Regions from separate parts of the Solibacillus sp. FSL H8-0523 genome, predicted to be linked through region 2. Evidence: riboswitches for the same ligand, from Rfam matches in the RefSeq annotation. Region 2 holds a riboswitch; each other region holds the start of a gene.
The links. Region 2 has a riboswitch for S-adenosylmethionine ahead of metA (homoserine O-succinyltransferase). Riboswitches for the same ligand answer to the same signal wherever they lie in the genome.
Positions count from the first base shown of each region.

Region 1: linked by a shared signal. The riboswitch ahead of metK (methionine adenosyltransferase) and the one ahead of metA (homoserine O-succinyltransferase) in region 2 are both predicted to bind S-adenosylmethionine.
Region 3: linked by a shared signal. The riboswitch ahead of NSQ62_RS19725 (ATP-binding cassette domain-containing protein) and the one ahead of metA (homoserine O-succinyltransferase) in region 2 are both predicted to bind S-adenosylmethionine.

Region 1 is NZ_CP150291.1:3,193,636-3,198,746, reverse strand. Features, by position in the region: gene pckA (phosphoenolpyruvate carboxykinase (ATP)) at 1-1,319, opposite strand, end outside; SAM riboswitch class I at 1,530-1,641, shown strand; gene metK (methionine adenosyltransferase) at 1,991-3,187, shown strand; gene NSQ62_RS15890 (gamma carbonic anhydrase family protein) at 3,281-3,814, opposite strand; gene NSQ62_RS15885 (alpha/beta hydrolase) at 3,953-4,759, shown strand; gene NSQ62_RS15880 (alanine/glycine:cation symporter family protein) at 4,900-5,111, shown strand, end outside.
Region 2 is NZ_CP150291.1:2,187,734-2,192,844, forward strand. Features, by position in the region: gene plsY (glycerol-3-phosphate 1-O-acyltransferase PlsY) at 1-30, shown strand, start outside; gene NSQ62_RS10860 (hypothetical protein) at 286-576, shown strand; gene NSQ62_RS10865 (YitT family protein) at 678-1,304, shown strand; gene NSQ62_RS10870 (ABC transporter ATP-binding protein) at 1,430-2,200, shown strand; gene metA (homoserine O-succinyltransferase) at 2,530-3,471, opposite strand; SAM riboswitch class I at 3,561-3,668, opposite strand; gene NSQ62_RS10880 (nucleoside-diphosphate sugar epimerase) at 3,726-4,466, opposite strand; gene NSQ62_RS10885 (AAA domain-containing protein) at 4,478-5,111, opposite strand, start outside.
Region 3 is NZ_CP150291.1:3,942,625-3,947,735, reverse strand. Features, by position in the region: gene NSQ62_RS19740 (M20 family metallopeptidase) at 1-86, opposite strand, end outside; gene NSQ62_RS19735 (MetQ/NlpA family ABC transporter substrate-binding protein) at 101-952, opposite strand; gene NSQ62_RS19730 (methionine ABC transporter permease) at 966-1,628, opposite strand; gene NSQ62_RS19725 (ATP-binding cassette domain-containing protein) at 1,618-2,643, opposite strand; SAM riboswitch class I at 2,744-2,843, opposite strand; gene NSQ62_RS19720 (NlpC/P60 family protein) at 3,017-4,570, shown strand; gene NSQ62_RS19715 (DUF948 domain-containing protein) at 4,685-5,086, shown strand.

The DNA of each region.
Region 1 (5,111 bases), 1.0 Mb from region 2:
TTCATACGAGAACCTACACCGTACTCGCCGCCAGTCCAGCCTGTGTTTACTAGGAACACTTGAGAACCGTGCTCGTCGATTTTTTGGCCTAACTGCTCCGCATATACAGTAGCAGGAAGTGGTAAGAATGGTGAACCGAAGCATGTAGAGAATACTGGCTCCGGCTCTGTAACGCCGCGCTCTGTACCAGCTAATTTCGAAGTGAAGCCGCTTAAGAAGTGATACATTGCTTGTTCTTTTGTTAATTTAGAAACAGGAGGTAATACGCCAAATGCATCTGCTGTTAAGAAGATGATTGTATTTGGGTGACCTGCTACTGATGGTAATACGATGTTATCGATGTAGTCGATTGGGTACGCTACACGTGTATTTTCAGTTAATGAACCGTCATCATAGTCACAAATGCGTGTTTCAGTATCTACTACGACGTTTTCTAATACTGAACCGAAACGAATCGCGTTGTAAATTTCTGGTTCATTTTCTTCTGATAAGTTGATTGTTTTTGCATAGCAACCACCTTCAATGTTGAATACGCCAGTATCTGACCAGCCGTGCTCATCATCGCCGATTAATTTACGGTCAGCGTCTGCTGATAACGTTGTTTTACCAGTACCTGATAAACCGAAGAATAAAGCAACATCGCCTTCTTCACCAACGTTTGCTGAACAGTGCATTGGGAAAATCCCTTGCTCTGGTAATAAGTAGTTCATAATACCGAATACTGATTTTTTCATTTCTCCAGCATATTCAGTACCACCGATTAAGATGATTTTCTTTTCAAGTGAAGTGATGATGAATGTTTCAGAACCTGTGCCATCTACTTCTGGATCTGCTTTAAAGTTTGGAGCAGATACGATTGTGAAGTCAGCAGCGAAAGAAGCTAAGTCTTCGGCTGTTGGACGGATGAATAATTGGTGGCAGAATAAGTTGTGCCATGCATATTCATTAATTACTTTAATAGATAATTGAGAAGCTGGATCTGCTCCTGCAAAGCCGTCGAATACGAATAATTCATCGCGCTCTTTTAGGTAGTCCATTACTTTTACGTAAAGCTTGTCGAAGACTTCAGCAGAAATCGGACGGTTTACTTTGCCCCAGTCGATCTTGTCTTTTGAACCTTCTTCTTCAACCATGTATTTATCTTTAGGAGAACGGCCAGTATATTTACCTGTTTCAGCACGTAATGCGCCTTCTACAGTTAACATTGCTTCTCCACGTGATGTAGCTTTTTCAACTAATTGTGGAACTGATAATTGAGATTGAATGTTTTCCCCGTTTAAAAGTTCTTTCAGCTCGTTAGCAATTTCTACCGAATTCATCTATTAAATACCATCCTTTTTTATAGTATTCCCTTGTGAAGGGGAGTTGTTTGTTAATTCAAAAATAGTATAACACATTGAATATAATAATCTATACTAATTCTGAATTATTTTTTAATGAATTTCTAACGATTTTAAAACTGTACGAAATAAGACAAAATTAATTGACAGGGGCATCGTTTTTACGTAAGATGTGTAATTGAACGGATACTCTTATCCCGAGCTGGTGGAGGGGCAGGCCCTATGAAACCCGGCAACCTGCGCAAGTCGCGTGTTGGTGCCAACCTGATGCAAGGGCAAAACTACCCTTGAACGATAAGAGTGAAAGGTATCGAATATAATTCCCTTTCCTCACGCGTGATGAACGCGACTCATGAGAAAAGGGATTTTTTTGTTTATAAATTAGAACGATAAAAGTAACAGCCTTTCAAAACCTCGTGTCAAAGCAAATGCTTGACGTTTATCCTGCATTAAGGGACAGTAACTGTTTACTTTAATGGGGAAGTGAAACATGGCGTAAGTGGACAAGCAACGGTCTCTTAAAGCCCGATTGGTAAAAGCTTGGGGATGTTAAATCGCACCGAGCCAAGTTTCACTTTATCGAAAAAATAAGCGGACATGGGTAATGAGTACCGTATCTTTAGTAAGAGTGAATTTAGGAGGAAAATGACATGACAAATCGTCGACTGTTTACATCAGAAAGTGTAACGGAAGGACATCCAGACAAAATCTGTGACCAAATTTCAGATGCTATTTTAGATGCCATTTTAGCAGCAGATCCAAATGCACGTGTAGCTTGTGAAACTACGGTAACAACAGGTTTAGTATTAGTAGCGGGCGAAATCACAACTTCAACATATGTAGATATGAAAGGAATTATTCGTGATACGGTAGCAGAAATCGGCTACACACGCGGTAAGTACGGATTTGACGCTGAAAACTTAGCAGTACTTGTAGCGGTTGGCGAACAGTCTCCTGACATCGCGCAAGGTGTTGACCAAGCGTTAGAAGCACGTGAAGGTTCAATGACAGATGATGAGTTAGAAGCGATTGGTGCAGGTGACCAAGGCTTAATGTTCGGTTATGCATGTAACGAAACACCAGAGCTTATGCCAATGCCGATTTCTCTAGCACATAAATTAGCGCGTCGTTTAGCAGCAGTACGTAAATCAGGGGAACTTGCTTACTTACGTCCAGATGGTAAAACACAAGTAACAATCGAATACGATGAAAACAACGTACCAGTACGTGTGGATACAATCGTTATTTCAACGCAACATGATGAAGAAGCAACATTAGAGCAAATTCAAGCAGACATGAAAGAATTTGTTATTAAACCAGTTGTACCAGCTGAATTATTAGATGAAGCGACAAAATACTTCATCAACCCAACAGGCCGTTTCGTAATCGGTGGACCTAAAGGGGATGCAGGTCTTACAGGTCGTAAAATTATCGTAGACACTTACGGTGGTTATGCACGTCATGGCGGTGGCGCGTTCTCTGGTAAGGACGCAACAAAAGTTGACCGTTCTGCCGCTTATGCAGCACGTTATGTAGCAAAAAATATCGTAGCAGCAGGCTTAGCTGATCGCGCGGAAGTACAATTAGCGTATGCAATCGGTGTAGCACAACCGGTATCAATCGCGGTTGACACATTTGGTACAGGCAAAGTAAATTCAGAGCAAATCGTTGAATGGGTACGTGAATTATTCGACTTACGCCCAGCAGGAATTATTAAGATGTTAGACTTACGTCGTCCGATTTATAAGCAAACAGCTGCTTACGGTCACTTCGGTCGTACAGATATAGATGTCCCTTGGGAAAAAACAGATAAAGCAGAAATTCTTAAAGCAAAAGCAGGTCTATAAAATGCAAATGGAGTCATCGGTAGTAATTAACTACTGGTGACTCCATTTTTTTAAACAAAATTACGCTCTTTAATAGGAAGAAACTGTATGTTGTTACATGTGATTGTTCGTAGCGTCATTTTGTAATGACTTGTAATATTGCCCTTTTTCTACGTATTCACGAATAATACGATCCATGTCAGCGCGGTCTTCTTCAGTTATTTCACGTACTACTTTTGCAGGACGCCCCATCGCTAAACAGTTAGGCGGAATCACTTTTCCAGGAGGCACAAGACTACCTGCACCGATAAAGGCTCCTTCACCAATTTCAGCGCCATCTAAAATGATGGAACCCATACCAATTAAAGCACGTTTTTTGATTGTACAGCTATGTAACGTTACTTGATGTCCAACCGTTACCTCATCTTCAATAATTAACGGGTAAGCTGGGCTTTGGTGAAGGCATGATAAATCCTGAATACTCACACGTTCGCCGATAATCGTCTTGTTTACATCACCACGTATTACCGTGTTAAACCAAATTGTTGACTCAGCACCGATTGTCACGTCACCTGTAACAGTTACGTAATCAGCAATAAATGCGCTCGGGTGGATCACGGGTGATTTGTCTTTGTAAGGGTAAATCATGGGCAATTCCTCTTTTCTTAGATAAAATAGTAAGTGCTATTATTATCGTAACAGATGGACAGGAATTTTCAATTAGCATTTCTTCTAGGTGCGATGTATGATAGAAAATAGAGATTTGATAGAAAGCGTGGGTTGGCCATGTGGAAATGGGAAGCTGAAGAGCAACCAAAAGCAGTCATCGTAATTCTTCACAGTGTATATGAGCATCATCGCTGGTACGCATGGTTAATTGAAAAGTTTCGAAGTGCAGGCTTTCACGTTGTCATGGGAGATTTACCGGGACATGGAGAGCAAGCAAAATTTGCAAGATATCACGACGAAGACTTTGAAGGCTATATAAAATATACGAAACTACTATTTAAAGTAGCACTAGAATATAATTTACCGTTATTTGTTATTGGTCATGGGTTAGGCGCAACGATTGCAACTTACGTACTTCAAAAGAAAAAAATAGATTGTGCAGGAATTATATTAACATCACCGTGGCTTCAGCTAAAACTAACGCCAGGTAAGCTAACGAATGCGTTATCGAGTTTTAGTGCCATTACATCCAATATGAAACTGAAGCATGAACTGTCATTACAGCATTTTACACGTAACACGGATGTGTTAATGGAGCTTAAAGAATATTTACCGTTAAATGATACGGTGACGGTAAAATGGTATCGTGATTGGCAGCAAGCGACACGCGTCATTCGTGATCCGGAATTTAAGCTACCGAATGTGCCACTGCTTGTGATGACTGGTGAAAATGATAAAGTAACAGACGTTCAGGCGACAAAAAAATGGGCATATGAACAAATTCAGCATTCTGAATTCCACTACAAACAGTGGAAAGGTTGCTTACATAGTCTCTATTTTGAATTAGAGCGTGAAGAAGTTTTCCGCTATAGTGTAGACTTTATTGACAATGTTTTACGGGACTTAGGTTATATTATTGAATAAAACGAAACCTAGCAAATAAGTAATTGTTTGCTAGGTTTTTTCAATTATTATAAAATTTATATCGAAATTTCTGAATCTTTGTAATATACTAAAATCTAAATTAATACACTAATTCAATAAGGGGGAAGGTTATGGATTTTATTAATAACTTTGTAGGTTGGGCCAATAATATTTTATGGGGTCCAGTAATGATTTATGGAATTTTAATTGTCGGGCTGTTCTTTTCTATTCTGACAAAATTCGCTCAAGTTCGTTTAATTGGTGATATGTTCAAGCTGATGTTTACAGGGCAAAAATCAGATGCAGGGGTATCGTCATTCCAGGCATTGTCGATTGCGTTATCTGGTCGTGT
Region 2 (5,111 bases):
GGTACTGAACCAAAAATTAAAGGTTTTTAAAAAGTATGCTGAAAGCGAAAAAACTTTCAGCATACTTTTTTTACGGCTATAATAAGAAAAGCGCTAAAGCGCCCTTTTAGCTGCGACAAGCACTGGAAGAAGGCTCATAGCGTGCTTGCCACGCGTAGAGAATTCTGAAGTGCCTCGAGCAGCTGGCGCTTTAGCCTAGACACTGTGACAATGTAAAATTTTATATTTTCTTATATAATCAGATTAGCAACAATTTTTGACATAATGAATTTTGAGGTGATTGGTATGGAAATTAAATTATCACAGCAAGCAATCGAGTGGTTCAAAGAAGAAATGGAAGCCGAATCAGGCGATTACATTCGTTTTTACGCCCGCTACGGAGGCTCTTCCCCATTTCATGAAGGCTTTTCACTTGGGATGAATCGGGAGCAGCCGCATGAAGTAGGCATTGAAACCGTCTCCCAGGACATTCACTTTTATATTGAAAAAGCCGATGAATGGTTTTTTAATGACCATCATTTAATCGTCGATATCGATACAAGCAATGATGAACTAATTTATAGCTACGAGAAATAGTTTAAATTTTTTAAATATATTGTAATTCCTAATTTGGCCCTTTCCATCGTTATAATAGAAAAAGTTGAATTTATACGAACGATGAGGGATTACAATTGAACGTGAAACAAGGATTTTATTGGCGCTGCGTATTTTTTATTACCGGCATAATTATTTTATCACTCGGTCTGGCATTAACAATTAAAGGACAAGTTTTAGGTGTTGGCTCATGGGACGTGCTGCACTTAGGGTTGCAAATGAATTTCGGCTTAACTGTTGGAACCTGGTCAATTATTTTAGGCCTAATCATTTTAGCGATTGATGGCATTTTTTCAAAGCGTTTGCCTAAAATCGGGACGTATTTAGATATGTTTTTAACAGGGATTTTTGTGGATATCTTTTTATACGTACTACCCGATTTACACAATATCACCGAGCAATCATTAGCATTTGTTGTCGGTGTCATCTTACTCGGCTTTGGATGCGGGATGTATATGGTCGCGAACTTAGGCGTTGGTCCTCGTGACACACTTATGTTACTGCTCGTACACCGCTTAGGCTGGAGCGTCAATCGCGCACGTACCACGATGGAAGTATCCGTAGCGGTCATCGGCTTTGTTTTAGGTGGTCCAGTGGGCTTAGGTACGGTGTTTATGGCTTTTGGTTTAGGTCCTGTCGTACAATGGGCACTGAAATTAAACGAAAAGCTCTTTTTCCGCGCTTCTGGTACGGAAAGTGCCGTTATATAAAATTACGAGAAAGCAGACAAATACGTTTGCTTTCTTTTTTATTTATACTTATTTTTATGGTAATATTTGCAAATCACTTTCACTTCCATCTAAAAACAGGCATAGTTAGTATTGGGGGTGCGAAGATGATACATATTGAAAATATTAAATTATACCGCAACGAAAAACTGATTTTAGACAATTTAAACTGGCACGTCGAAAAAAATCAACATTGGGCAATTTTAGGGTTAAATGGCTCTGGGAAAACAACCTTGTTGAAAGTCATTAACGGCTATATTTGGCCAAATGAAGGTTCTGTACAGGTTTTAGGGGAAACGTACGGAAAAACGTATATTCCAAAATTACGCAGTCGTATCGGTTGGGTAAGCAATGCGATGATTGACAATTTTAACTGGCAGGACAATGCCATTGAAATCGTGCTTAGCGGCAAATTTGGGGCACTTCGTTTATTTGAAGATGTAACGAATGAGGAAATCGATCAAGCCTTGCACATTATGAAGCATTTTAACTGTGGTGATTTGGCCAATAAGCCATTTGAGTATTTATCACAGGGGGAACGTCAGCGTGTACAGATTTCTCGTGCATTAATGGCCGAACCCGAAATTTTAATTTTAGATGAACCATGTGGCGGCTTAGATTTAATTGAACGCGAAAATTTACTACAAACGATTGAGCAAATTGTTGGTCGTGAAAACTGCCCAACACTGATTTACGTGACACATCATGTTGAAGAAATTTTGCCCTGTATTAATCATGTATTATTGATGAAGGACGGTCAGGACGCGGCTTCTGGTCTGCGCGAAGAAATCTTAACGGAAGCTGTATTAAGTGAGTTTTTCGAACGTGAAGTGAGCCTGCAATTTGAGCGTGACCGCGCTTGGCTTGCGGTAAAATAACGGTTTAAAATAAAATCGCACTCAGACGATTTGGATGGGTAAAGACCTTATTAAAGGTCATTTCGATTCGTCTGAGGCGCGAATTACAAATGTAATAAACAGGTAAAAAACGTCTGAAAATCTCGCTTTCCAGACGCTTTATTAATGTTAAGGAAATTATAGATTCTCGCATTGTAGATAACTTTATATAAAATTTATCCTACGTCTAGGCTAATGCGCCAGCCCCTCGAGCTTTTCGATCCCGCCGTCGAAAGTGATGAAGCGTTTACTTTCTAGTCGGGTCCTCCAAAGCTGGTCGGGGCTTAAAGGGCACTTTAGCGCTTTTGTTCTTAAATATGAAACTCAATCGTCTCATCAACATAATGCCAATCATATGGTGTTTCTTGGTATACATAGTAGTTCAACCAGTTGTAGAACAATAAATGCGAATGAGCACGCCAAATATTTTTCGGCGTTTTTCCTGGATCATTATCTGGGAAGTAGTTAATCGGTAGCTCTGTATTTTCAGGGTCCTTTTCGAGATCACGGAAATATTCGTCAGACAGCGTTGTCGCATCATACTCGAGATGACCTGTAATCATAATGTGCTTGTTATTTTTCGACTGTGCGATAAATACACCTGCCTCATCTGAATAGCTCAGTAAGCGTAAATCTGGATGCGCACGTACTTCGTCTATCGACACCGATGTATGGCGTGAATGCGGTGCTACGTATTCATCACTAAAGCCGCGCACTAAATCCACCGTTAAATCGGTAATGACATGCGAATACACACCGGAGCATTTTTTCGGCAATTCAAATTTCCCGATGCCAAAGTGATGATAAAGTGCAGCTTGCGCACCCCAACAAATATACATAATCGAGGTAACATTTTTGTCGGCCCAGTCCATGATTTTTGTGATTTCTTGCCAATAACCAACGTCTTCAAATTCCATTTTTTCAACAGGTGCACCGGTAATAATAAGTCCATCATAGCGGCGGTGCTGCACTTCATCAAATGTTTGATAGAACGTATCTAAATGTGATTTTGATACATTTTTTGATTCGTATGAAGCTGTATTTAAAAATGTAACATCTACTTGAAGAGGTGTATTCCCTAGTAATCGTAATAACTGTAGCTCCGTTTTCTCTTTTTCCGGCATTAAGTTAAATACTAAAATGTTTAGTGGTCGGATTTGCTGTGTTTTCGCGCGGTCCTCTTCCATCACGAAAATTTTCTCTTTTTTAAGTAGCTCGCCAGCCGGTAAACTTTTTGGAATATTAATTGGCATCGCTGTGTTCCCCCTAATTGTTCTTCAATTTATCCAAATCAAAAAGCCTCACATTTCCAGCGTAAACAGAAATGAGAGGCTTTTACCCGAACTTATCTGCCAAGGATTGCTCCTTGCTGGAATTAGCACCTTTCTAACTAAGTTAGAGGTTGCTGAAACATCGCCGGGCCAAGTCCCTCCGTTTCTCTTGATAAGACTATTAAATTTTTATTAGTGTAACACGCGTGTGTGAATTTTGCAATAATTCTCACAAATTATTTATTTTTCTCCATTTCAAACAACGATGCTTCTAGCTTTGAATCCCAAGCCCCTGTGAGTGTATTATAAACACGCGCAAATTGGCGATCTTCCTTTGCATTATTCACAATAAAGCAAACAACTGGAACATCATTAATTTGCACAGACTCAGAGCTTACAATACTCGTAATAAATTGTGGTACTTCATCCTCAGCTACTGGCTGCGCCGCTAGTTGTTGCTGGATATAATCAATCAACATAGATTCTTCAATTTCTTTGATGTCCTCTGATTCTACACTCGGAAAGCTCTCAGGGAATTGTTCGAGCTCTTCAAACTGCTCTAAATCCCCGTCTAACAACATTTCATGTACGGGACTATACTGTACAAAATAGCTTGTTTCCTCGAGCTCCTCCTCAAAAATGCCACTTTCGAGTTGTGCCTTCCCTTTAGCTGTTAAGGAGAACGTTTCCTCTTTTTGAATCATGCCAAGGTGCAGCATTTTATTCGTTAAGTCATGAATAAACAACGGCTCTACGAGTAAAATGTCCGCAAGTAGCTCGGCATTTTTAAGTTTTGCTTTGTTGAATGATAAAAGCATCATTTTCATTAAAATATCCATCGCGTTACGCATCACTGGATGATATTTTACTTCAAGCGTGTGCACGGGGATGGCATAATTCATTTGCTTTTCAATCGAGATGCCATCTTGCTGTAAAATTTGCTGCTGTAAGCTTTCTGTTAAGCGTTGTAAATCCATCAGTATCTCCTTTATACGGCAAAGTATCCGTCTTGCTGTTTCACGGTTTCGAGGACATGGCCATACATGTTGCGTACATTCTCATGTTTCGGACGCTTTGTGAACATGTCACTGCTGCCAATCATGATCAGTAGTTCACGTGCACGCGACAACGCAACATTTAGACGTCGATAATCCTTCGCAAAGCCGATATCGCCGCGCTCATTGTCATGATTACGCACCATACTTACCATAATGACGTCCATCTCCATCCCTTGGAATTTATCGACGGAACCCGTGCGGATGTGGAGGTGCGGCACATGTAATTCCTGCTCAATCAAACGGTTAATCCGCTTCACCTGCTCGGCATAAAACGAAATGACCCCAACTGATTTTTGTGCATCTTCCGCGATGAGTCCATCAGCTTTTGCCTGTGCCGTGGCATCGTTCATCTCAATCAATTGTTCTTTAATTTGCGCAAGTTCGGCCTCGTTAAATAAACTTGAGCCTTCCTTCATACGCTGTTCAAAGTTTACTTTGTCATTTTTAATATCAAGCCACATTAAATGACGTTTGCGTGTAATTTTCGATGTTGTTAAGTAATGGTCACGCACCGCATCGGAATCCTCTAGACCGCACGCAAGACGCTCGGTTTCCTGCTCATAA
Region 3 (5,111 bases), 1.8 Mb from region 2:
TGAATGGCCTTACTCGTCGTGATGTATTTCTCGCTCTGTTGTTGTACTGAATGAATGATTGTTTCGTTTTCAATTGTTACTGTCATGGTAATTCCTCCCTTTATTTAGATATTACTTTTAAATCTTCGAATGATTTTTCTAATTCTTCATCTGTTAAGATTGTCATAAATTGACCACCGTTTGTATCTTCTTGAATGGCTTTTTCAATTTCTTCTGTATGGTAAAGTTCAATAATTTTTTTGTACACTTCGTTGTCTTTATCTTCTGCACGTGCAGCGATAATGTTGACATATGGGTAGGCATTTTCATCTTCCGCAACTTCACGATAAATTGGGTCCTCACCTGGATTTAAACCTGCTTGACCGGCAATCCCGTTGTTAATAATTGCTGCAACTACATCTGGTAGTACGTGTGGTGTTTGCTGTGCTGTCATTGGGATAATGTCTAAGTTTAATTTGTTTGCCGTAATTTTTGTTGGATCACCGAATAATCCGAAATCATCGGCTAATTCAATGAAGCCAGCTGATTCAAGTAAGCGTAGTGCACGTGCTTGGTTAGATGGATCATCAGGAATCGCAATTTTATCGCCTTCTTTAATTTCGCCTACGTCTTTAATTTTTTCTGAGTATAAGCCAAGAGGCGCGAATACTGTAGAGCCAAGTGGAATAAGCTCGTTTCCACTTTCATTGACATAGCTTGCTAAGAATGAAATGTGCTGGAATGCGTTTAAGTCTACTTCACCTTGTGCTAATGCGTTGTTTGGTAGTGTATAATCGGCAAACTCGATTAATTCAATATCGATGCCTTCTTTTTCAAGTTTTTCTTCTAAAATTGGCCACTGTGCACCATCTGCACCGTTTACCCCGATTTTTACGACTTCTTTGTCATCACCACATGCTGCTAATGTGAAAGCTGATAATGCTGTTAGGGCTGTTAATAAGATTTTTTTCATAAGTATAGTTCTCCTATCGTCTTAAGATTTTTTTTGCTAATGTATTGCCGAGCCATTGTGCGAGTTGTACTAATGCGATTAAAATGACGACGGTGACAACCATGACAGAGCCATCAAATCGTTGATAACCATAAGTAATGGCAATATGACCTAAACCACCGCCACCAACTGTACCTGCAATCGCTGAGAAATCGATTAAACTAATTGTTACAAAGGTTAACCCTAAAATAAGTGGTCCTAATGCTTCTGGAATTAACACGGTAAAGATAATTTGCAGTGGGCTCGCACCCATTGCTTTTGCCGCTTCAATAACACCCGGGTCGATACTGATTAAGTTTGTTTCTACAATACGTGCAATGCCGAATGCTGCGGCAATTGTCATTGGGAATACGGCTGCGCTTGTACCGATTGTTGTTCCCATAACAATTCGTGTTAGCGGCGAAATTGCTACTAAGAAAATTAAAAACGGAATGGGGCGTACAATGTTGATTAAAATATTAAGTACGTTAAATGTTAACTTGCTTTCTAAAATATTATTTTCACGTGTTACGAATAAAAGTATTCCTATGGAAATACCAAGAATTGAACCAAAACCAAGCGTCAAAATAACCATATAAAGTGTTTCGCCAGTTGCTTCAATAATTCTTGGCCAAAATGTACTCCAATCAACCTTCATTTAATAGCACCTCCTCTACGTCAACTTGCTGTGAAAGCTCTTCGATGACTTTCTTTATTTGTTCGTCCTCACCCTGGAATGAAATGAGCAAGTTACCAAATAATTTTTGTTGTAGCTCTCGTACGGAACCATAAATGATGTTAAATGGTACGTGATGCTTTTGCGTAATTTCAGAGAGTAGCGGGTTATGTGTGAGCGACCCTTTAAATAATACGCGGTATAAATGCTGCCCACCAGAACGTTGCCACTCTTGTAAGATCTGTGGTGAAGGAACATCTTGGTGCACCGATTGAATAAAACGCTGCGTTGTTGTGTGCTGTGGTTGTGTAAACACTTCGTACACATCTCCTTGTTCAATCACTTGCCCTTGTTCCATGACTGCGACACGATTACAAATCGTCTGAATAACATGCATTTCATGGGTGATGAGTAAAATCGTAATGCCGAATTCTTCATTTACTCGTTTTAACAGTTTTAAAATATCAGCTGTCGTTTCTGGATCCAGTGCGGATGTTGCTTCATCGCAGATGAGAATATCTGGATTCGTTGCAAGTGCACGGGCAATTCCGACACGTTGTTTTTGCCCACCAGATAATTGTTCGGGGTAGTCTTTTGCTTTTTCAGATAGCCCCACGAACTTTAAAAGCTCTGTTGTACGTCGCTCGATTTCAGCTTTTGGTGTACCAGCCAGTTTAAGTGGATAGGCAATATTGCCAGCGACTGTTCGTGATGTCATCAAGTTGAAATTTTGAAAAATCATACCGATGCGGCGACGTAATTGGCGTAAATCTTTTGGAGCTAGCGATGCTAAATCAGTTCCTTGTATTTTGACAGTACCTGTAGAAGGCTTTTCAAGTAAGTTGACTAAGCGCAGTAGCGTACTTTTGCCAGCACCACTGAAGCCGATAATCCCAAAAATGTCACCTTGTTCAATGGTTAAGTTCACATCGCGAACCGCATGAACTTCACGATCTTTTATTTTAAATGACTTTGATATATTCGAAAATTCAATCATTTTAACGCCCACCTTTATTAGAATACAATGCGAAATTTTTCATAAAAAAAACTTTCGCATCTTAAAAATAAGATACGAAAGTTTGAAAAGTCTACTTTTGTTCTTATCTCTCAAGTCATTACTTGCAGGATTTGGCACGAGGCTAATAAGCTGTTGCCGAGACGTCTCAGGGCCTGTCCCTCAGTCTCTCTTGATAAGAAATATTTAATTGGTTGCTTGCTGTGAACCTAATATTAAATCCCAGTAAACTGATTGTCAATATATATTTTTCGAAAAAATATTTTATTCTGAATAATATTCGATTATATGAGATATGGGAGGAAATATTTGTTAGAATAATATTTTAGAGAAATGAATAGGAGTGAAAAGAATAATGACAAAGAGAATTGTTCAAATTGTAGTTATGCTTTTAGTATTTTTTAGTTTTCATACGAGTGGGCAAGCGAAGGTATTTATCGATGTGGGAGACGGTTCAAAATTAGAACAAGAGCTGGTGGTTCTTAGTGATTACGGTGGGATTACAATAACACCGAACGAAGCATTCCGAGTAAATGAAGCCTTAACACGTTATGAAATGGCTGAATTTTTAGTGCGTACATTACAGTTAGATCTAGAAGTAAGTGCAATCCCTACATATGCAGACATAGCACAAGATGATGAAAGAATGCCGGTTATTGCTGCGATTACCGAAGCTCGTATTATGTCGGGCTTTGAAGGCAATTTTAATCCCGATGCAATAGTAACACGTGTTCAAGCGGTGAAAACGTTAGAACAAGTGTATCAATTAACTGGTCAATCGAAATTAGGTTATATAGATATTAAGACAAATCACGATGCGTATGCTACGATTCAAGCATTTATTGCAAATGGAATTTTTATTCCAGCAAAAAATGAAAAATTTAACCCGAATGCACAGATAGCACGTGGAGATTTTGTTTCCTACTTAGCACGTATTTTAGAGCCGACATTACGTCTAACAGAACCTAAAGAGCCAGTGTATGAAAGCTGTGTTGTGGAGACGGATAAAAAGCGCTATGTTGTCGATGTCGCGGTAACAAATATGTGGAATAAATCAAATCAAACACGTAACATTGATTATCCATCAAAGAAAGATCCAGTAGACATGCAAAAATGGGTGTCATCTTTATCGATCATGCAAAAAAAATGGCTTGTTGGGAAAACAGATACACAGGCATTATATGGCGATGAGGTAACGCTTATAGAAAAGAAAGGAAAATGGTCTCGAATTGCAGCAAAGGATCAGTATGTGCCGTATTTAAAGGCTGGTTATCCAGGATGGGTGCCAGAATCACATGTTGCTGTTACAACGAAAAACTATGATGATTGTGCGATTGCAGTCGTAACGGCAAAGAAAACAACATTAATAAACGAAATCAATAAAGAGAAGTTCTTAGAAATTAGTTATGCAACGATTTTACCGGTAGTTAAGACAGATGACACGTACTATCATGTCGAAACGCCAAATAAAGGCATTAAATTATTAAAGAAAAGCGATGCAAAAACGTATCAAAAGTATAGTGATATACCAAAACCAACAGCTGAAACGATTATAAAAGAGGCCAAACGTTATTTAGACTTACCATACTTATGGGCAGGTACATCTTCTTGGGGCTATGATTGCTCAGGTATTTTATATGCGGTATTCCGCACACACGGCATTATGATTCCGCGTGATTCGTTCTACCAAGCAAAGGGTGGTAAGGCAGTAGCGAAAAAAGATTTACAGCCGGGCGACCTTGTATTTTTCGCTTATAATGGCGGTAAAGGGAAGGTATACCACGTAGGACTTTATCTTGGTGGGGGTAAAATGCTCCATGCACCACACTATGCGTCAAAAGTAAAAATTGAAAACATGAACCAAGGCGCATATAAAAGAAACTATTCTGGCGCACGCCGATACTTATAAAAATTAATCCGCAATCAAATTTAAATATATTTGATTGTGGATTTTCTTATTTATCACTAGTGGGAAATTGGGTATATATAATAGAATAAAGAAAACGAAGTGGGAGGCGTTGGAATGAATGGTTGGTTATTAGCATCTGTTATTATTGTCGCAATCGCGGTTGTTGTATTAATCGTCTGTATCGTTGCGGTCATTGTCCCGTTTAAAAATACAGCGACGGTCTTACTTGCGCACGCAGATGGCATTCAAAAGCAAATGAATGGTATTCAAACACAGACAACTCAGCTTGCAGCAACAGCTGATAAAATGAAGCAAGACATCGAGTATAAAAAGGAGTCAGTGCAGGGCGTTGTTCAATCGTTGAAAAATACAGGCACCGTGTTAAATGAAATCAATGATTCCACGCAGGCCCTAACGTCTAAAGTAATAAAAAAAGCAGCGGATGATCCGAAGCGTCAAGCACAGGTGGAGCAATGGACAAATACAGCAATGGGCTTTTTAAATCGTAAAGCTTAAAAAAACAGATGAAATGGACCACGAA